2 regions of the Bythopirellula superficialaquae genome follow, and region 2 is predicted to be linked to the other one. Evidence: riboswitches for the same ligand, from Rfam matches in the RefSeq annotation. Region 2 holds a riboswitch; the other holds the start of a gene.
The links. Region 2 has a riboswitch for cobalamin ahead of SH678x_RS13310 (C1orf53 family protein). Riboswitches for the same ligand answer to the same signal wherever they lie in the genome.
Positions count from the first base shown of each region.

Region 1: another riboswitch for cobalamin. It lies ahead of SH678x_RS01675 (DUF1559 family PulG-like putative transporter); the one in region 2 lies ahead of SH678x_RS13310 (C1orf53 family protein).

Region 1 is NZ_CP197426.1:378,689-383,110, forward strand. It holds gene SH678x_RS01665 (PEP-CTERM sorting domain-containing protein) at 124-924, opposite strand; gene SH678x_RS01670 (hypothetical protein) at 921-1,832, opposite strand; gene SH678x_RS01675 (DUF1559 family PulG-like putative transporter) at 1,829-2,740, opposite strand; cobalamin riboswitch at 2,892-3,142, opposite strand; gene SH678x_RS01680 (alpha/beta hydrolase family protein) at 3,179-4,422, opposite strand, start outside.
Region 2 is NZ_CP197426.1:3,250,978-3,255,399, forward strand. It holds gene SH678x_RS13300 (DUF1570 domain-containing protein) at 1-799, opposite strand, end outside; gene SH678x_RS13305 (ABC transporter substrate-binding protein) at 923-1,804, opposite strand; gene SH678x_RS13310 (C1orf53 family protein) at 1,801-1,998, opposite strand; cobalamin riboswitch at 2,128-2,365, opposite strand; gene SH678x_RS13315 (hypothetical protein) at 2,569-3,264, opposite strand; gene SH678x_RS13320 (winged helix-turn-helix transcriptional regulator) at 3,515-3,862, opposite strand; gene SH678x_RS13325 (SCP2 sterol-binding domain-containing protein) at 3,973-4,422, shown strand, end outside.

The DNA.
Region 1 (4,422 bases), 2.7 Mb from region 2:
TCGGGCACTCGAATCCAAGGGGTTCATCAATTGAACCATTCCGCAAGCCGCATGTCACGTAGTAATGATTCTCACTAGCCGGAGACAAACTTGTCTCCGGGCCCGGAGGAAGTTGCCCTCCGGCTAGGAGCGACGAGTTGCAAGGGCAGCAATCGCCAAACCGATGAGAGCGATGGCACTTGGTTCCGGCACCCGGCCACCCATCGCCGAGCCAGAGATCGTAACGCCATCGAGTTCAAAGTTGGCGTTCGCCGCAGTATCCGCCACGATAAAGCGGATATAACCCACCTTCGAGAGCGACGTGCCAGAAATATCGAGCCAAGTTCCACCCCCCGAGCCAGCCAGCAGTTCGAGAATGTCGGGATTGCCGGGATCGGACAGCCGTAAGCCGTTGAACTCACTCAACGCACCCGTGAAGGGTTGCTGGAAGTTCGAAGGAATTGTGCCGGCCAGGTCGTTATAACCTTGCGTCGGAATATCGAACGTAACCACGCCTAGGCTTTCCCAGCTGATGCCGTCGGCGCTGACTTCAACCTCGGCATCGTCGATGCCAAAGGCGAACAGCGGATTGCCGGCTTGGTTGTTGGGATAATCTTCGTCGGCGATCCCCACGTTGGTGAAGACGCCAATCTCGGGACCAGCACCAGGAATCGCAAAGTGCGAGAGCCGCAACGTGAGATGACCGGTCTCGCCGATGGAAATGAGCTCATCGGCGCCATAAGCCGGATTAAATGCGGTGACATTACCTGGGAAAATTCCTTCGCCCGTATAGCGTTCCGGCGACCCGAGTGCTGTGCTGGGATCGCTGTATCCCCCCGCCGGGTTCGTGCCGGGATCGTACGAGATGACTTGGTTCGCAAATTGCGCGTGTGTCGATTGTGTGCCAAGGAGTGCCGCGAGGCACAAACCTAAATACCATTTCATGAGACAATTCTCCGATCGTGATGCAAAAGTCGTGGAAGCATGAATATAAACGTAAGCAGCAACAGGCCTGTTGATGGTTCAGGAAGGACGGAAACTAAGGGGTAAGGGGGAAGGGGGAGGGTGGAGAGGGGTTCTTCGCCGTAGTTTGTTTGCCAGTGTGCGAGGTCATTGGCACTCAAGGGGGCAGGAGACTCTCCGCGTTGCCAGGTAAGAAAATCACGACCGTCGATGTCACCATCGCCATCGAAATCGGCATCGACTTCGGCGGCAAGGGGATTGCGTGCGAAGGCTTGGTTGCTGAAGCTGGGCGAGAACGCCAAGCTGTGCCAACTTTGGTTCAACACGTCGCGTGAAGAAATGCCAGATCCCGAACGTGCCCAAGTGCCGCCGTCGTAGGGATTGGCCGTGGCGACGCCGTATTGCCAAAAGCCGGTGATGAACCAACCCTCGGCATACCAATCGCCGGGATCGACCGATTCCGCTCCGTCGGTGGGTCCCGAGGTCGCAAAGCCTTGTTCATCGAAAAACGTGTCGTCGGTGATCGCAAACTGGCTGTCGTCGTTGGCATCGTAACCCATACCGACGACACCGGTGCCGAAGCCACCGATGCTGCCAATCTTCGCGAACAGGCGATCATCGGCCGCGACGATGGCAGTGATCATGTTGACCGCTTTGATGTTGCCATCCCAGCGGAAGCCCCAAACGAGTGAATTGTCGGTCGTGGCATCACCCTGCCAGTCGAGGGCCAGAGCCGCTTGATTTGCGCCGCTGCCGACCCAGAAGTCGATGTCATCGAAATTAACAACGGGACCAGCAACAACTGTCGTGTTGGTAAAACACACTAACAATACGGCGAAAAATGCCGTTAGCCGGCAGCGTCCCGCTGCCGTGAGCGATCGATGATTCACAGCGCTTCGCCTCCACTACGCGTCAGCAGCGCATTGAGCACGGCTTGTTCCACCTCGTCATGGAGGAACGAAACATGGCCATCACAAAAGGTGACCGAAGCACCGCCGGGATGGGGGCTACCGATTTCGTTGTCGAGGCTCGGATGATTGATGGGGTTGGATTGTTCCTGGGCGAAGATGTTATGCCCGTTCGCCCATTCCATGCTTGTGGTCGCGATATCTCCACTAGGTGTTGAAAGTTTTGATTCGCGTCTGAGAAAGGCTTCACCAATCACGGCGGTGTGGGCCGAGCCATCTGTGATTTGCTTGAACGTGACGGGTTCATTAAAGAGCATGACTCCCAGCGACTGGTCATTAACATGTTGAGTCGAGGGATTCTCAGTGTCCGGGTCTTCATAAACATCGCGCCCATCACCTTCGACGCCATACAATCCCGCGTAGTCAGTGAAGCCTTGGCCGCGCCAGAGGGTTGCCGTGCTATAGAGCTGTTCGCTTGGTGTGCTGGGACATAAGAAAAGCGGGATTGAAATCGTGGTGAGATCACGGTTGGGTGATTGGTAGGCTGGCAACTTGAGGTCGTACCGATCCCACAACGACTGGTATTCGATGAACGGGAGCAACTGGATGTTCCAGGAGATAAGCTGCTTTCCCGAACCACCCGGCAGCATGTTGTTGCCAATACAACCGATGGGGAACTCCCCGCGTTGCTGTTCGAAATTGATCGTCGCCGTACCGTTCTCGCACAAGTGGCTTTGGCATTGCGTGCGGCGCGCGGCTTCCCGAGCGGCTTGAATCGCTGGCAGCAAAAGCCCCACGAGCACGCCGATGATGGCAATCACAACCAAGAGTTCCACAAGCGTGAAACCGCGCAACTTGGACAGGTCTTGATGTGCTCGAACGCCAAACATGAACGGCTTCCCGCTGTTCGCATGTTTTGCCGGGACCTTCAGCGCAGCAACGCGCCTAGGAATCAAAATCAGACCGACAAAGAAACACGAACTCGCAGAGTTTCCTCAATTACGCGGCCGGCGTCCCTCGCGCCCATGCTACATGTAGCTAGCCACATACAACGCATTGGTAGGTCTTCTGACTCCCGAGCTCAAGCGAACCGGGCCTTCTCACCGCAAGTCTGCGTTTCTGTAATGGCAGAATCTCGGCAATGGCACTTAGATGTAGTTCGCTTGATCGGCTCGGTCACAGCGGCGGGGCCGTCCCGGACTAAGATTCCCAAAGAATCTGGCACCGGAGTTCCCTGTTGCGTCGGCGTAAAGAGTTTTTACTAACCGACCACCAACGCACGATCAAATCAGTAGGGCAGTGTAATGGGGCCGTCAGGGCGTGTCAAATCACCCGTTACCAAGGCTTAAAAATGCGGAATTTCTATAGCAAGCAGGCGCGAATACGATAACCGCCATCAGCAAGAGTGTCGTGGGTTCAGGGACGGCGACGCCCGCCACGACCGTGGCGTTATAGTTTGATGTTTGCTTTGCTATGCCGTCGGAAACATAGTCCGCGACAGCGATAAATGTATGTAAGCCATTCTCTTTGGCTTGATAGGTGTATTGAAGAGAATTTTCACTGGGACCGAAGGTAGCGATCAAAGTTTCATCGTGATAAAGCCGTAGTACCGTCCAATCAATTTGATTGACCGACAGTTGCAAGGGCACCTTCCCATTAAAAGTATTGCCCAGAGTTATTTGAATCGGCGGAACGACGAACGCATTGTCGTTGTGAGCACGGTAAACCATGGCCATGGCTTCTGTTGGAAGCCACGATGCACTTGCTGTGTCTCCTGGATAAGTCGATAAGGGGGTGATCAGTGGAGAATCAAGCTGAAGATAATTACCATTCATGTCGAGCTGGTTGGCTTCGCCTAACCATGCTGTCGATAAGTTCGATATATCGTTTAAAGGAAGGGGCGTATTGGGAACAACTGAGGGAAGCTTGTTTTTGGGATAACGCACGCGCATCGCTTGGTCCATAAAAGCAAACTTCGTAATTTGGTTGGTCGCCAAATGGCCATGCTGCCAATCGACAAGCTGCGCGAGCGTGGCACCATTGGCCCGTGAATTCATAAAGTTCGGTTGAATAATGTTGGGAGTGACAACCTCGTCATGCGCGCCGGCAATGGCGATTCCCGGCACCTGATAATCTTCAGAAGTCGCGAACGGAGATTGATATCCCTTGTCGGCAATGTAGCAAATCGTCCGTTCCGGAATGTGCGTGGCCAGAACGCCGACGTTGTAGCCCCCTTTGGAAATGCCGTCGAGAATCACGGGAGCATTTTTGATTTCGGGACGAGCAAAAGAACTGGCAACGGCATCCATAACTATTTGCAAGTTCGCCGTCGATTCTTCAGCGGATGAACCCGCTAGCACGGGAAAGTCGGAAATATCGCGAAAGCCAACAATGCCGAACCCCATTTGAGGCAGGCGAAATTGCCACAAGCTGTTACCCGTAAGTCCGCGCGTATCGTTGCCGCTGCCAGGAATGCTAAGAATGAGACCTTTGAGTGGAGTTGAACTATCTGGCAGCCATGCCCGCGCCTGTATGGGGACGTTCGAGCCGGCATAGTTGAAATTAAAGCTAT
Region 2 (4,422 bases):
TTCGCACGTGCTCACGTAAGGCAAGCTGCGGACCCACCAACCGCTTGGAAATCCGAACGCTCAGTGTCTCGGCGTGAGGCTGGGTCACGAGATCGGCCAAATAACTTGTCAGCACTTCGGACTTGCCGTCTTCAGATTCAATCAAGTAATGCACCCAAGCCCATGATTCGGCATAATCTTGTTGCGTCATATCGGCGGCCGATGTAAGCGATTCGAGCCGCGCTAAATCTGGCTGCCAAGTTCCTGCTTCCGCCTGCTTCACGAGCATTTCGATATGGGCTTCGTTATAACCCCGGCGGCCACGACCGACTTCAAAATATTCGGCCAACCCTTCGTCGAGCCACAACGGCAAATGAGGCACGGCCGCGTGTAGATAGCCGTGAGCCACTTCATGCCGCAGATCGACGGCCACTTGATCGCTCCAGTGAGCATAGACCGTGAGATCAGTGTTGGTTCCAACAAAAATGGCTCGCCGCGTATTCATCTCGGGGAAGCGCAGATTCAAGAACTTCGTATAACTCGATTCGTCAGCATACAGATAGATATGAATTGGCTTGTCGTTGGGAGTCAGGCTCAAGCGCGAGTTAATCCATTCGCGCTGTTCGACGAGCTCGTTGATCAGTCGTTGTTGACCCGCGAGCGGTGAATCGCTGTGGATCACCAGCTGTCCGCAGGGATGCTCATAGGGAAAGGCATCCCAATGCTTTTGCTTGTGCAAGAGTTGGCAACCCGCGCACACGCCCCCCACGAGAATCACTAGCCATAGCGCGGCGGTTCGAATCCAGGGGCGAGCGAGCATTCCACGACTCGCGCACTGCGAGTATCCAACGCCAATACGGCTCCCTCCGTGGTGACCGTTGCGGGCAATTGTACCGCTTTGCTAGCAAATCTCGAAGATCAATAAGCCCGGCGAATTAACGAGCTAGCAACTCACTGTGTGCGACTTTTCAAAGTGAATCACTTTTGCCAATTCTTCCACGGCGTCGGCAATCGAGGGGCCCGGCGCGGTGTAACAATTCTCGGCATCGACCATGTGTACGCGGCCATGTTGCACGGCGCGCAATTCTTGCCAACGCGGTGCTGATAAAATCTGGGATAAGGTTTCCTCGGTTCGTTCGGCGGTCCAGCCGCAACAACCCACCACGATCACGTCGGGATCGGCGGTTTCCAGGTCATCAAATGCGATTCTCTGCGATCGCTTCCCTGCCCTGCCGAGCACGTCGGTCGCACCGGCAAACTCGACGAGTTCCGGAATCCAATGCCCTGCACAATACAGTGGTGCTAGCCATTCCAAAAACACGACGCGCGTCGGTTCAGCAATGAGGCTCGTGAGATACCGCACATTGAACAATCGACAACGAATCGCCCCGGCCAATTCCTCACCAGCGTCGGCTCGATCGCAAACCCTGGCCAATTCCACGATGCCGTTGAGCACGTCGTCCACCGTGCGCGGCGACCATTCCCACATGCGACTCTCTAAACGGTGAACCATGTTCCGAATCGCCGACTCGTCGATGGCGCACACATTGCACAAAGATTGCGACAACACAACGTCAGGCCGCAGTTCCATAAGGAGCTCTGCATCGAATTCAAACAGCGGCTCACCCGCGCGGGCCATTCGTGTCACTGCGGCATCAATTTCTTCCGCCGTGCCATTCTCGGGTCCGCGCCAACGAGTGATTCGCGGCAAGGCAGCCAGTGATCCCGTGCGCGGGCAAGCATGACTCAACCCCACTAATTCCTGTTCGAGTCCCAATGCACACACGATTTCCGTCGCCGCGGGAAACAAGGAAACGATTCTCATGGGGTTGACTCCTTTCGCAATTCCGCCTGCATGTCACATTCGTACGGACAGTGCCGGCAACCATTGCCACAGCACCAACCGCGTTTGAGCAAATACTCCGCCGTAAACACCACGAAGCCACGTTCGACGTAGTAGTCGACGCCTGCGCGCAATTCATTCGCTGCTTCCGGCGCAGCGGAATCTAACTTATTCATGACAGACAAAGTGCGCAGCAATGCACACGGACCCGTTGTATGGACAAACCCAGCGTAAGGACGCATCAAAATTGCGGTAGGGCAACTTTCGACTGGCAAAGTGCGACTGGCCTTCATCCCGCGCAAAGGCTTCATCTATCCGTCGTGGTAGGTCTTCTGACTCCCAAGCTCGATCGGTTCGGCCTTCTCGCGGCAAATTTCCGAGGAAATCAGCCGCAATGGCCCTAAGAATTGAACCCATCTTCACGCTTGGTCACAGCGGCGGGGCCGTCCCGGACTAAGATTCTCGAAGAATCTGGCACCGGATTCCCTGTTCGTCGATCGGAGAGAAACTCTGCGACCGACCACCATGACAGTGTGGCCCAAGGTATCAGTAGCAAAGAGCAGCGTCAAGCAAATTTTCAGGAGTTGGTGACCAACCGTTGGGTTATTTGAACGGGTTCAGTCGGGACGCCGAAGGCTGGGCGTTGAGGCCGAAGTCGATAATCAGCTCCTTGTTTTTTAAGACTCCCGACCCCTAATCTTTTCCCTGGCTTTTCTCATTACAGGATGCCCGTTAGCCGTGACTAGCTACGCTTCCTTTTTGAAATCCCAGGGCAATCCAAAAAAATCCATGGCATTGCGTTGTGTGGCGAGATCCGTCTCGCTGGTTGGATTAAAGGCTTCAGGAGTCAATTGGATGAGTATCCCGTCGCAGAAGTGTTCAACCTTGTAGGCCGGTATCTCCATGCAATGCGCCACCCCCCCAAAAGTGTTCGCCATTTGTGTGTTGAAGTAGTGCAACCAGTTGATGATGACAGGACGATTTCTCACGCCCTTTCGACCTTGAGCATAAGCTCTGTCACCAAATCTCAGTGTTTCCAAATTGTCGGAGTGACTTATCTCAGCCACCGTTGGTCGACAACTTTCAATGCAGCGACGGAAATACGACAGATCCGGCACTGGATCGGTGGCATGGAAATCGACCCACATAAAATCCCAGACGTATTCGCTTGATCCAGTGGAAGCGCTAATCATTATTGGATAAGAACCCTCTACTGGACCTAGCGTAATAATTCCACCTGGGGAGGACGGACGAATTCGCCCTTCCTCGTCCAAATATCGACTCACTGTCTTGGTGCTGACCTCAAATACTTCATCGCGACCGGTACGCCAGTTGGTTACACGGAATGCTTGTTGCATCAAGCCGAGGAACGAAGCAACTTCCTCGACTCGCAGGTTGCCCTCCGGTGGGAAGTCCATACTGAATTTGTAGCGGTTCAACATTTTGGGTGGTTAGAAAGTTGGATCGTAGGGGACAATGTCGATCTCTTGCACAAGTTTGCCAAGCACATTACGAAATGAGCTCATATCCTGTCGTCGAACGTGCCATTCCAAGGGAAGTCCGTACTTTTGGGCAACGCTGACTTGCCTGAGAGGAAGAAAGGGGACAGGTCCATATCTAGCCTATATGGACCTGTCCCCTTTCTTCTCCCCCAGCGATATCAGTTCTTGTACCATAGCATTTCAAGCTTACCTACCGAACTAATTTCATCCTGGCTTCCGTCCCCTTGATATTAGCCAGCCCCCATTCGGCGACGGCTGAAAGCACGGGCACGAGCGATCGGCCTTTCTTGGTCAGTCGATAAGCCTCCCAACCCGGTTTCTGGGGCGCGGGAAACTTTTCGGCGATGCCGTTTTCGACGAGCCGATTCAGGCGATCGGTCAAAATGTTGGTCGCAATCTTTTCGGGGGAAGCGATGAACTCGCGGAATTGAGATTTGCCGCAGGCCATGTCGCGAATGAGAAGCAACGTCCACTTGTCGCCGATCAAATCGAGCGTGCAGGCCACAGGACACGGCGAACGTTTCTTCTCGGCAGACATGGAAGTCTCGAATTTTGGGATCAATGAATTCGTCTGTTGACATTCTAACAATTCACTTGCACAATGCAACTTTATTGCTTGCAATTTGCAACTTAATGAGTGGCGAAAAAATGAGCCGTTTACAAGAACATCCCACCGTCCTGGCGCATCGAGAAAAATCGGGGGCCCCGCTGCCTACGCGGCTGGACGGCTCTGAGTTGCGGGCATTATGCCTCGATGCTGGGGCCGATGACGTAGGCTTTGTTTCTATCGATCGACCGGAACTTGATGATCAACGCCGTGATATTCTCAGCGCCTTTCCAAGTGCGCGATCCTTGATCAGTTTCGTCTGCCGGATGAATCGGGAACCTATCCGCAGCGTGGCGCGATCGGTGGCCAATGCCGAGTTTCACCAAAGCACCGATCACGTTAACGAGGTCGCCCGCGAGATCGTTCGCCGGCTCGAAGATCGTGGCCTGCGGGCAATGAATCCGACCGCGGGATTTCCCATGGAGATGAGCAAGTTTCCTGGCAAAATCTGGGTTGTCTCTCACAAACCCGTGGCCGTCGCGGCGGGCTTG